3 regions of the Mucilaginibacter sp. A5337 genome follow, and region 2 is predicted to be linked to each of the others. Evidence: riboswitches for the same ligand, from Rfam matches in the RefSeq annotation. Region 2 holds a riboswitch; each other region holds the start of a gene.
The links. Region 2 has a riboswitch for S-adenosylmethionine ahead of metH (methionine synthase). Riboswitches for the same ligand answer to the same signal wherever they lie in the genome.

Region 1 (4,290 bases), on a different contig from region 2:
TTTGGTGAGCAGGTAAAGCGCGCTGCCCAGGAAGATAAGGAATCTCTTGATGCTTCGGGCTTAAGGTTCGACCTGAACACCATTATAGGCGGGCAATTGCGTGATGATGATGAGCATAAACTTTTTTTGCTTTATCCCGAAGGAAACTGGGTTGAGTTAGGGCAGGGAGCACCCTATGTAGTTATCGGTAACTCGGGCCACGGTAAGGCTATCCTGAACCGGATCCTTGATGAGGATTCGAGCTTGAGATTAGCATTGAAAACGGGTTTCCTTTCGTTCGATTCAACAAGGGTAAGTTCAAATAATGTCGATTTTCCGATAGATGTTGCTGTTTATAAAAGGGATAGCTTCAATATTGTTGAGCAACGTTATAACAAACAAGATCTGGAGCATATCTCAACCCAATGGGCCGAGGAGCTTAAACTGGCGCTCGACCATATTTCGGAAGACTGGATGGATGCCACATTTAATAAATTAGAAGAAATAAAAACAGAAGGCTGATAGTATGAAATTCGATGTGTTTTCCCAAATGGAATATATAGTACGGTCGCCGGGCACATTGATTTTAAATATACATGCTTTAAGGAGCACAAATCAAACGGTAATAAGTGAAGAGTTTGAATTAGAACCCTATATAAGGTTTGAGGAATTGCAAACCCTGCAGGGCGAAAACCGATTAGTGCGTTTTGATGTAAGCGCTGATATCCCCAACATTAAAGTCACCTATAAGGCTACCATCGATAATTGCTATGAGGTAGCAGATTTTGGTCATTTGCAGGAAACCCACGTTTCTGAATTGCCTTCGCCGGTGCTGCCTTATCTTAACCCGAGCCGCTATTGCCAGTCGGATAAGTTATACCGCCTCGCACACAATATGTTCGGGCATATTACTAACCCCTTTGAGCAGGTGGTTGAATTAACCAACTGGATTCATAAAAACGTACAATACTTAAGCGGTTCAACCAATTCACAAACATCGGCTTTTGATACGGTGACTGAACAAGCCGGCGTTTGCCGTGATTTTGCGCACCTGGGCATAGCCCTTTGCAGGGCCTTAACTATACCGGCCCGCTATTTTACGGGCTATGCTTATCATCTTAAACCTGCCGATTTTCATGCCTGCTTTGAGGCATATCTGGGTGGCAAATGGATCCTTTTTGATGCAACGCGGTTAGTGCCTTTAAATGGCCTCATTAAAATAGCTACAGGCCATGATGCTGCCGACTCGGCCATAGCCAATATTTTTGGTGATGTTACATTTACCACTATGCAGGTAAGCTGCGAGCTTGCCGAAGATAGCTTTGAGCCGTTTTATTATGGTGATGGAGAATTTAGAGGATTGTCGTATTTGTAAAGGAAGTATTAAAAAGGAAGTCTGTATGTTGGCAACAAAAATTGGGCTTGAACTTAAAGAAAATAGTATCTACAATTCGTTGTTTATAATGACTTGTCTGTAAGTTGTTGATTATTAGGTGTTTTTTTGGCGGATTTTATAACATGGGCGTTGCCTGCGGCCCGGGCTTTCCGTTACAAGTCCTCGCTTTGCCCACACACAAACCCGCACACGCTCCGGGCTTTTCACTGCAATCCCTAACGCGGCCCAGCGCGCCATCTCTAAAACGTATTTTGCACGTCATTACGATTTTTTCCGGGGATTCCCTGGTGGTCACTCGCAATGACGATTTTTTTATTTGATGTTATTTTGTAATAAACCCTTATATAGCTTTACCGCTTCCCCTTTTTAACCGGTACTTTTTTATTTTGCTTTATACCATAAACCCAATTAGCTGCAAGCACAGCCACGCAAATTAGTAAACCAAAAAATTCGCGTACTTCTTCAACCCATGGCTTTTCGGCTTTCATGGTTTGCACAAGGCTTTCGGCGTGGTGATATTCAAACCAATCAATAAGGCCATTATTGTCAAATATTTTGTAAATGGCGTAACCTGTAAAAATGGCAATGCCTGCTGCGTAACCAATAGGGTAATATTCCTTTTTAGCAGCCAGATAGCAAAACCAGGCGCAATACAGGTAAATGGGCATCCAAAGGTATGGGTCGGGATCGTTATATTGTAAACCCGCAAAAATGATAAAAAGTACAACCCATACAATGTTGAAGATTTTCATAAGTAAAAAGCAATTGCAATAATTTACGCTGGTTTATCTTGCTTAAATGCAGGTTAAGCAATGCTAAATATATGAATTTAGTTTGCACTTTTTAAAGGGCGAAAAATAGTTTTTGTGCGGCTTGATTTCAGCAAAAGCAGATTCAGGAAATATGAGATGAAGAACTATTTGGAAAATTTGATGTCGCGGGCAGATTCGAACTGCCGTTTAGGGTATTGCGGACCCCCACCTATCCTCTCGGTCACGCGACTTGAAAATTATAGAAAAAAATCACTTAATCAGATCGGTTGTGGGGTGTAGATATAATTATCTCTCTCCCGTTTTGCACAGGAGCAGGAATTAGCACCTTTTACATTATGCGGATGTACAGGTTGCTAAGACGTCTTTGGGCCTTTCCCTCAGTCTTTCTTGATAAGTTATAAAAAGAACGCTTTGTCGTTGTTGACAGTGCAAATGTAAAAATAAATTATATAATTCCTATGGTTTAAGTAGTTTAATTTAATTTTTATTTGTTCGGTGTTGATTTTGAGGGAGATAAATTTATGATTAGTTGGTTATGATGTCTGCTGAAAAGACAGTCAGACGGTTTTAAGAGTTCGGGCTGTGCGATTCCCTCTCCATGGGGGCTACTTTGTGTACACATCTGTTCAGCTAAAAAATGTCATTTCGAGCCCTTGAAGGGTGGGAAATAGCGGGGGAAGGGTGAGAAATCTTTTACGATATGCATAGTTACGCGATTAAAAGCAGGGCGTATAAGATTTCTCCTCACCCGCTGATGCACAAATCCTCCCCGTGGTTCGTTCGAAATGACATCGTTTTTCAATTAATAATAAAATCATCAAGATATTTATACACAGTAGCTCCCATGGAGAAGGAATTGTCAGTCCCTTCGCTTTTACTTTTTAGTAGTCAATCTGAATAAAAAAACTGAAATGGTCACCATTTAATCTGAAGTAGTCACCATAATTTTATTCACCAACCATCGCATCTTTGTATTGTTAAAACATTAAAAAACATCAACAATGGGAACAAATAAAATTGCATTGATAACCGGTGGCAGCCGTGGCTTAGGCAAAAACGCTGCTAAGCACATCGCCCAAAAAGGGATCGATGTTATAGTAACTTATCGCAGTAAAAAAGAAGAAGCTGAAGCCGTTGTTGCCGAAATAGAATCGATGGGCCAAAAAGCTGCTGCTTTGCAACTGGATACAGGTATTGTATCCACCTTCGATGCTTTTATTGCAACACTAAAAGCAACCCTCAACGAAAAATGGAGCCGGGATACCTTTGATTTCCTGGTCAATAATGCGGGTATTGATGCTGCCTCGCCATTTGCACAAACTACTGAAGAGGATTTTGATAACCTGTTTAACGTGCATTTTAAAGGCGTTTACTTTTTAACGCAGAAGAGTTTAACCGTAATTGCTGATGGTGGCCGGATCATTAATTTTTCGACCGGTTTGGCCCGTTTTTCAACTCCGGGATATGCCGCTTATGCCTCAATGAAAGGAGCTATTGAAGTATTCACCAAGTATCTTGCAAAAGAATTGGGTAGTCGCGGTATAGCCGCAAACGTTGTGGCTCCCGGTATTATTCAAACCGACTTTACCAAGGCAGCGTTCGACTCGCATCCGGGTTTGGAAGAAAGGATGGCGCAATTTACCGCTTTAGGTAGGGTGGGACAACCCGATGATATAGGCGGTGTGGTCGCATTTTTATGCACGGAGGATGCCCGCTGGATCAATGCTCAGCGTATTGAAGCTTCAGGTGGGATGTTCTTGTAGTTTAGTGAGTAGTTGATTGGGAGAGTGGTTGATTAGGTTTAATGTTGATCAAATAACCACTCACTTAATCAATTCATCAACTACTCACCTAATTAATCAAAACCGTATCTTTCCCGCAAAAAAGCAATATGGAATTTGGTAGAGTAACGGACGAAGAATTAGCAAGGGTTGATTTTACCTTGCCGGCCGATCCGCAGATAACTGTTGATGCCCTTGCCGCCGCAAAAAGTGATATGCCCCTGCAGGTGCATGTTGGCTGCGCTAAGTGGGGACGCAAGGAATGGATTGGTAAGATCTATCCCCTAAAAACCAAAGACGCTAATTTTTTAGATGAATACGTTAAGCACTTTGATTGTATTGAGCTTAACGCTACTTTTTA
Region 2 (4,290 bases):
GGCAAAAACATCTTGCCTGCACCAAACAGGTCGCCTACTACATTCATGCCATCCATCAGCGGACCTTCAATTACTTCAAGGGGCCTTGCATAGGCCTGGCGCGCTTCTTCCACATCATCGTCAAGATATTCAACAATACCTTTTACCAGGGAGTGGGAGAGGCGCTCCTGAACGGTGCCTTTGCGCCATTCCTCGTCGCGTACTACCTCTTTGCCTTTGCTTTTGATGGTATCTGCAAATTCAACCAGGCGCTCGGTAGCATCCGGACGGCGGTTAAGGAGTACATCTTCTACCAGTTCCAGCAGATTTTTTGGGATCTCCTCGTAAACTTCCAGCATCCCAGCGTTTACGATCCCCATATCCATACCCGCTTTAATAGCGTGGTAAAGGAATGCCGAGTGCATAGCCTCGCGCACGGTATTATTACCCCTGAACGAGAAGGAGATATTACTTACGCCGCCGCTCACTTTGGCGTGCGGCAGGTTTTGTTTGATCCAGCGGGTGGCTTCAATAAAATCAACCGCATAATTGTTATGTTCTTCCAAGCCGGTGGCCACGGTAAGGATATTAGGGTCAAAAATGATATCCTGTGGTGGGAATCCAACTTCGTTCACCAAAATATCGTATGATCGTTTACAGATCTCGATCCGGCGTTCGTATGAATCGGCCTGGCCTGTTTCGTCAAAGGCCATTACTACGGTAGCGGCACCATAGCTTAAAATTTTGCGGGCATGCTCTTTAAATTTATCCTCGCCCTCTTTCAGGGAGATGGAATTTACGATGCCCTTGCCTTGCACACATTTCAAACCAGCCTCAATCACTGTCCATTTAGACGAGTCGATCATGATAGGGAGCTTGGCAATATCAGGCTCAGAAGCAACAAGGTTCAGGAACTTGGTCATTACCGCTTCAGAGTCGATCATGCCCTCGTCCATGTTGATATCGATAACCTGGGCGCCGCCTTCAACCTGTTGTAAGGCAACAGACAGGGCAGCCTCATAATCCTCGGCCAAAATCAGTTTAGAAAACTTAGGCGAACCGGTAATGTTGGTACGCTCGCCCACGTTCACGAAAATACTTTCGGGTTTTATGGTAACCGACTCTAAACCACTCAGGCGCATATCCGGCTCAATTTGTGGGATAGGGCGTGGCGGAAACGCGGCAGCTTTGTTGGCAATACATTTAATGTGTTCGGGTGTAGTGCCACAGCATCCACCTACAATATTTACCAGCCCGGCTTTGATGAAATCATCAACCTGGTGAGCAGTTTCGTGCGGTGTTTCGTCGTACTGGCCAAACTCGTTTGGTAAACCAGCGTTTGGATAAGCAGAGATATATACACCTGCTTTTTCAGAAAGCTCGGCAAGGTGCGGACGCATTTCCCTTGCACCTAAAGCGCAGTTTAAACCTACCGAAAGCAGGTTGGCATGGCTTATCGAGTTCCAGAATGCCTCAACCGTTTGCCCTGAAAGCGTACGGCCCGAGGCATCGGTAATGGTACCCGAAATCATGATGCCGCCCGAATCGCTGAAAGCAGGATAATCTTTACCTGCTGCTTTACATTCCTGTTCGTAACGTTTTATAGCGAAAAGGGCAGCTTTGGCATTAAGGGTATCAAATATGGTTTCAACCAATAACAGGTGCGAACCACCGTCAACCAAACCACGTACCTGGTCATAGTAAGCCTCGGCCAGGTCATCAAACGTAACGGCGCGGTATCCGGGGTCGTTAACATCCGGAGATAATGAAGCAGTACGGTTTGTAGGCCCGATAGCACCGGCAACAAAACGGGGCTTATCAGGATTGCGCCGGGTATATTCGTCGGCTACCTCGCGGGCGATGCGTGCGCCTTCGTAGCTTAATTCGTAGGCCAGTTCTTCCAGGTGATAATCGGCAAGTGAAATCACCTGAGTACTGAAAGTATTAGTTTCAATGATGTCTGCCCCTGCCTCAAGATATTCGGCATGGATGGCCTTGATAATATCTGGACGCGTAATATTGAGCAGGTCATTATTGCCCTGCAGGTCGCTATGATGATCGCGAAAACGCTCGCCACGAAAATCCTTCTCCGTGAGCTGGTACCTTTGAATCATGGTACCCATTGCTCCGTCAATCACCAGGATGCGTTTCTGTAATTCTTTTCTAATGTCCATTGTTTGAGATGTGAGATATGAGACGTGAGATGTGAGACCGGGCGAAAAGCCGGGAAGACTCAATACTTTTATCTCATATATCCGATAAAAAGATACTAAACAGGCAATTGGAAAAAGCTGAGGCTATCTCAAATCTCACGTCTAATATCTCAAATCTAAATACAGCTTATCTCGAAAAGTCGGGTGTTGATATGACTTTCGCTTATCTGTCCGGGCGCATAATTGCTGCCTGGTAGAATGTAGCACCTTGTGAAGCACAGGTTGCTAAGACATCGCAGGGTCTAATCCCTCCGTCTTTCTCCATAAGCACCGCAAAGTTGCGCAATAAAGTTGTCATTTGCAAGTGTATAACACAGCCCTAATCTCATCGTTAAGCCACATTGTTAAACAAAAAAAGCTGCCTTTTGCGGAGGCAGCTTTTTTGATTGAGTTTCTTTGTTGAAATTATCTTCTTCTGCCGAATAAACGGAGGATCATGAAAAACAGGTTGATCAGGGTGATGTACAGCGTTAACGCACCCATCAGAGCAAGTTTTTTCGAACTGGCATCGCCATATTCAATGCCTGCACCAATGCGTTTAAGCATTTGCATATAGTAGGCAGTTAAACCAGTAAATACAGCTATACCTATGTAGCTGATAATGTAGCTCATTTGTTCGCTGTGCATAAAGAAATTAGCCAATGAAGCTACAAATATACCGATGAACAGAATGTACATGATTGAGCCAAACTTGGTTAAATCCATTTGGGTAGTATAACCTGCTACGGCCATGATACCGAAAGTTACCGATGCGGTAATGAAAACACCTAATATTGATGCAGATGTATAGATCAAAAATATCAGGCTTAAGCTGATACCGATGAGGGTTGCATAAGCCACAAAAAGCAATACCAGTACCGGGTAAGAGATACGGTTATAGCCAAATTGCATTACTAATGAAAATGCCAAAGGCGAAAATAAGGCGAAATAGCCAAAGCCTGTAAGACCACCGGTTGGGGCAACAATCAGGCTGATAAGTCCCATGTTTAAAACCAAAAATACTGTTATTGCCGAAACGCCAAGCGCCACGAACATCCAGCTAAATACGCCGGCCATAAACCTGCGTGAAGAAACTTCTGATTGATCTCTAACTTCGATAACATTATCGTAGTTGTATTTAGATTCTTTAAATTCCATTTTGTGTTAAAAATTATAGTACGAATTTATGAATAAAAAGTGAATGTAGAGTGAAGAAAGGGGAGGAAAGAAGCAAGACTGCAAGAGTCAAGAATCAGGAAGGAGGAAAGAGTCTGGAATGTTAGAGTCGAGGATCAAGAAAGTTTTCTTAACCGCCTTGCCTTTTGGCTCCTGAACCCTTGATTCTATTTTTTCTTGACTCTTGATTTCTTGTCTTAATTCAACCTTCTCATCAACTGCTCTTCTACCTTTTTGAAAACCTGTACAGGTTTCAACGCTCGCCAGCCAAGGTTATCCAGCTCGCCGCCGAAGTTGATGTAATAGTCGATGTTGTTGCTTTTAAACTCCTCTATTACATGCTCGCGGAAGTTGATACCGGCTATCCAGCCATCTTCTACATCCTGGAACCACTCTTCGTAATAACAGTCATCGCTTGAGTGAAAGTTGAGTACATTTTCACCTATCAGGATAAAATGGCTGATGCCATTATCTATCATCAAATCGAGCAGTTCACGCTTTAGCAGCATGATGTCGTTATTGATGGCATCGTTCCATTCGCCTATAAGCTCAATAATGGTATAGCCTTTATCATAATCGGCAAAAAGCACTTTAAGATAAAGCGTATTGGAGCCGAACGAGTCCCATTGCGGGTGCAGCAGGTAATTGTATACCTGCTTGTCAAATTCAAACTCGCTGTATTCTGTAGCATAAAAAGGCGAAAACTCATCTTCAGATGCTACGTAGTCATCTCTCCAGCGGTAATATGGTTCAATATCGTGCATTGTGTTAATTCCAAATTTGTCTGAACCCGAATTTTTGAATTGAGGGATTTATCGAATGCCGCTTTGCATTTTCAAATCTTCAAATCAACACATCTTCAAATTCAGTTTATTTTTTAAAATAATGATCAACGGCGCTTCGTACGCTGCCGTATTGCTTCAATAACCTGGCTGCTTCTTCT
Region 3 (4,290 bases), on a different contig from region 2:
CAAAAGAGTTACGCCCTTGTGAAGTATTAGGTACAATACCGGTTTGGTGCAGGTTATTATATGACAACCTGAAATCGCTTTTATCGCTGCTGCTTGCTATCGCGATGCCGTTATTAAGCGTTACGCCGGTTTTAAAAAAGTCTCTTACGTTATTGGGATGCGCCACGAAAGGCACAGCCTGGCCATTTGAATAAAACTGCGGGATCAGCGAACCATCCAAAGCAGGGCCCCAGCTTTCGTCAACACCATCGTTAACGCCGCCACCTTTACCATCTACATAGCTGAATTTACCATTTGAGCCCTGACCGTATTGGTTTTGATAATCGGGCAACACCTGCACATTTGAAAAACTGGTATTAGAGTTTATGGTAACACCTAATCCTTTTGCGCCTTTGCCGGTTTTAGTACGAATGAGGATAACGCCCGCCGCCGCACGTGAACCATAAAGCGCTGCCGCGTTGGGTCCTTTCAATACGCTTACCGATTCAATGTCTTCAGAATTCAGATCTGAAATGGCATTGGAGAAATCCCTTGAACCATTGGTGCCCAAAAACTGGCTGTTATCAACAATAACCCCATCAACTACAAATAAAGGTTGGTTTTCCCGTGAGATAGACGTTTCTCCACGGATGATGATACGGGATGAGCCCATATCGCCCTGGCTGTTGGTTACCTGCACACCGGCAATTTTACCAGTCAGCGCATTTACAAAGTTGGTTTCTTTAGCTTCAGAAATATCTTTCGATTTTAAACCCTGCACCGCGTAGCCCAGCGATTTTTTATCCTTTGAGATATTGAGGGCCGTTATCACTACCTCATTCAGCGAATTTGGTGCTTCAACCAAAACCACATTTAAGGTAGATGTATTTTGCGTAACAGGGATTTCCTGGGTTGTAAAGCCGATGTAACTAACCCTGAGCACATCGTTAACATTGGCATTGATGATAAACTTACCATCAACATTAGTTTGTGCACCCGTAGTTTTACCCTTAACAGATACGCTGACACCTGGCAACGGCAACCCATCTGACTTGGCGGTTACCACTCCGCTTATTTTAACGGATTGCCCCGCAACCGTTTGGACGAGAATAAAAGGCAATATAATTGCCAGTAATAGTTTGTAAATTTTTAACATGATAATTAATAATTGAGATTAATTTTTGACGCCTTACGGTACAAAAAGCATGGCTATCGCCTTAGCAGGCATAATTTGCCCGCGTTATGAATCTTTTGTAACCGTAAAGAATTGATTAGGGGATGGTAATTATTAAGCTAAGGCAAACTGCAGCAAGCCTGCACTTAAACACACCATGCATGCTGTAAAGAATTAACAGCAACAACGCATGCCTTGCATACTTGAGATGAAGAATTTGCAGGTTGACCGGCTTACCGAAAAGAAATGTTTCTTGTGTAAGGAAGTAGTTTTTGTTTTCATAAAAACGGGTATTAAATAAGTACAGATAGATTTTTCTTGATTGATAGCAGAAACAGGTTGCTATCAGTATTCTCAGTTGACAGATGCTGTTTTTTCGTTCACCAATGCGTCGACGGCTTTTAGCATTGATGCAAACTCCTGTTTATCATATAAACGGGTAAGGTAAACGATCTTTCCATCGCGGTCGATAACCACATTGCGGGTAACGCCGCTTTTTTTGTTGGCAAACCGCCCGAATATGTCAGCCCCCGGATCAAGCGCCAGCGGATAGCTGATATTCATAACCTGATGAAAACCTTTCACTTTTTCAAGCGGCTCGTCACGGTCAACGCCTATTAATACGAGGCCTTTATCTTTATAAGCCTGCCAGATCTCTTTTTCAAGATGAGGCATTTCTTCGCGGCAAACACTGCACCAGCTTGCAGTAAACTGTAGGATAACTACTTTGCCACGTAGCTGCTTCAATGAGGTTTTAGTACCATCGGTAAGCACAAGCTCAAAATCGGCCGGAGCGATATCGCCTGTTTTCACGATGTAACCGCGATCAGTATTCGGGTCGGCAGCTGCGTTTGTTTGCGCAGCAGCAAAAAGTGTTGTTATTGAAAGCAGGCAGGTAATAAGTAAATGTTTAATCTTCATTGCTACACACATTAAATTGTGATATCAACTCAATAATATTTTTTAGCAGGAAAAGTGAAAGGAGAAAAAGAATTGTGCTTATAGCCTGAACTATGCAAGGCAATAGCTTATTACATTATCTTTTCCGCCCCTATTTGGGCAGACAGGAATTAGCACCTTTATAACAGTGGGCTTACAGGTTGCTAAGACATCACAGGGCCTTTCCCTCAGTCTTTCTTGATAATAAAATATTCAAAGAACCGATTTGATGATGCAAATATATATAAATTCTACTAAAACCATAGACTTTATATAATTATTGCAATAAAATGAATTAAGCCTTCAAATTGTGCAGGCTTACCAACAGAAGTTTGTTCACTGATCAAACCAGCTGAAACCTTTTTAAACTACTTCCGTAAAAATAAAAAGTCCCTAACGCTCGCCGCCGGGACTTTTAACCTAAACTTATTTGTAGATCATTACATCTACATTGCAATAACTTAAAACAGGGTAGTATAGTTTTCCATTGTTTACAACTTACAGTTAAAAAAACACCCCGCATTTATTTAAACAGGCTCGCAAAGCTATTTTCGGTGGTTATTTTTTCAATTAAATTTTCCAGCGATTGGTAGATGTTCATGTTTAAAAATGGACCGGCACTGATCCTTTTAACACCTGCACTTTGTAAGGCTTTAAAATCCGGAAGCCCGGGCATACACATTACACTAACCGGGAGGCGTGATAAGGCTGTTATTTTTTCAATATCAGTTATTTGAGTAATACAGGGGAAAAACAAACCATGCACACCTGTATCCTGGTAAAGTTTAGTCCGGCTTAAAGCATCTTCCAGTGCATTAGGTAAACCGAGCAGGAAGGAATCGGCCCTCACATTTATAAATACCTGTACATCTGCCTTAGCCAGCAGCCCGGTGATCTGTTTAAGTTTAATCGCTAACTCATTTGCGTCAACAATACTTCGCTGGCCATCCCTTACTATCGAATCCTCTATATTGATACCGACAACGCCGATATTATATAATTTTATGATGTTATTGCAGATTGCCTCCGGTGTGTCACCATAACCTCCCTCCAGATCGACAGTTAACATCGCTGATGATGTTGCTATTATCCGTTTAATAATAAAAAGATAATCCTCAAAACTCATCTCCTCGCCATCTGCAAAGCCTAAAGAGCTGGCAACAGCCGCGCTTGAGGTACCAATTGCCTCAAAATTCAACTTATCATAAATCTGCGCGCTTTGCGCGTTCCATACATTGCCAATCTGCAAAGGTTCGGTTTTATGATGCAGGGCTAAAAATTCATTAAATCTATTTTTCATGATCTTGTTTTATTTTATGCTCAAAATTAGCCCGGGCGATATTCTAAAAATTGTATAAAACGGAACAGATTAAGGCGAAACAAGGAAGATTGTATCATAAATCAAATTGATGCCATACTGTTGCGTTACCTTTAAATTGAAATTTAGCCGATAATATTTATACAAAAGGGGGGTTAACACATTTTCGGCCTAAAAAACACTTAAATATCTGATTATAAATATTTTAAGTTAAAATTAACACTAAATTATGTTAACCCTGTTAACCCCCATTTTATTAATAAAGTTAATTAAACAGAAATTATATATCGCTTAAGTATCTAAAAACAAAAAGAAGCTGATCATTATGATACAGCCTCTTTTTGTTTAAGATGGAGAAAATCATGCTACAAGATTAGCTTCGGCTCCGAAAGCATGATCGATGATAATTTTCCAGCTACCATCAGGTTGCTGTTTCATCAACTCGATACCCTTTGCGGCCACTTGCGTTTTGCCATTGTCTGTAACGCTCCACTCCGACCGGCCCACGGCTACATCGCCCGATTGCAGGCAGTATACGGTTTTAATTTCCATTACCCCCGGAACCGCGCAGATGCTTTTAACGGCTTCTTCAAACTGGGCCCTTCCGGATACTTCTTTTCCGGGTTCTGGGAAAATAATGCCGTTGGCATCATACACATTCATAACTACATTTACATCTTTGGTGTTAAAAGCTGCCGCAAGTACTGCGTGCACTTCCTGTGGTGTTTTTGCTGATTTCATTTTATTGTTTTTTTATTATCAGCAAAGCTATGCGGCTTGAACAGGCAAAAATTGTATAAAACGGAAGTGCATTAACTACCGGCCAATACCTGGTTTATAGGCGATGCCTGAGCAGCAAATGAGTTAGGGGTAAAACCTG

Region 1: linked by a shared signal. The riboswitch ahead of AC59JO_RS12555 (transmembrane 220 family protein) and the one ahead of metH (methionine synthase) in region 2 are both predicted to bind S-adenosylmethionine.
Region 3: linked by a shared signal. The riboswitch ahead of AC59JO_RS02460 (TlpA disulfide reductase family protein) and the one ahead of metH (methionine synthase) in region 2 are both predicted to bind S-adenosylmethionine.

The regions. Positions count from the first base shown of each region.
Region 1 covers NZ_JCAWEC010000003.1:609,681-613,970, forward strand. Annotated here, with positions in the region: gene AC59JO_RS12545 (proteasome-type protease) at 1-501, shown strand, start outside; gene AC59JO_RS12550 (transglutaminase-like domain-containing protein) at 506-1,354, shown strand; gene AC59JO_RS12555 (transmembrane 220 family protein) at 1,726-2,127, opposite strand; SAM riboswitch class I at 2,431-2,545, opposite strand; gene AC59JO_RS12560 (SDR family oxidoreductase) at 3,150-3,911, shown strand; gene AC59JO_RS12565 (DUF72 domain-containing protein) at 4,040-4,290, shown strand, end outside.
Region 2 covers NZ_JCAWEC010000006.1:185,367-189,656, reverse strand. Annotated here, with positions in the region: gene metH (methionine synthase) at 1-2,153, opposite strand, end outside; SAM riboswitch class I at 2,353-2,462, opposite strand; gene AC59JO_RS21105 (Bax inhibitor-1/YccA family protein) at 2,598-3,329, opposite strand; gene AC59JO_RS21100 (hypothetical protein) at 3,545-4,111, opposite strand; gene murQ (N-acetylmuramic acid 6-phosphate etherase) at 4,218-4,290, opposite strand, start outside.
Region 3 covers NZ_JCAWEC010000001.1:568,293-572,582, forward strand. Annotated here, with positions in the region: gene AC59JO_RS02455 (SusC/RagA family TonB-linked outer membrane protein) at 1-1,135, opposite strand, end outside; gene AC59JO_RS02460 (TlpA disulfide reductase family protein) at 1,508-2,074, opposite strand; SAM riboswitch class I at 2,187-2,300, opposite strand; gene AC59JO_RS02465 (isocitrate lyase/PEP mutase family protein) at 2,616-3,392, opposite strand; gene AC59JO_RS02470 (YybH family protein) at 3,771-4,151, opposite strand; gene AC59JO_RS02475 (DUF6597 domain-containing transcriptional factor) at 4,223-4,290, opposite strand, start outside.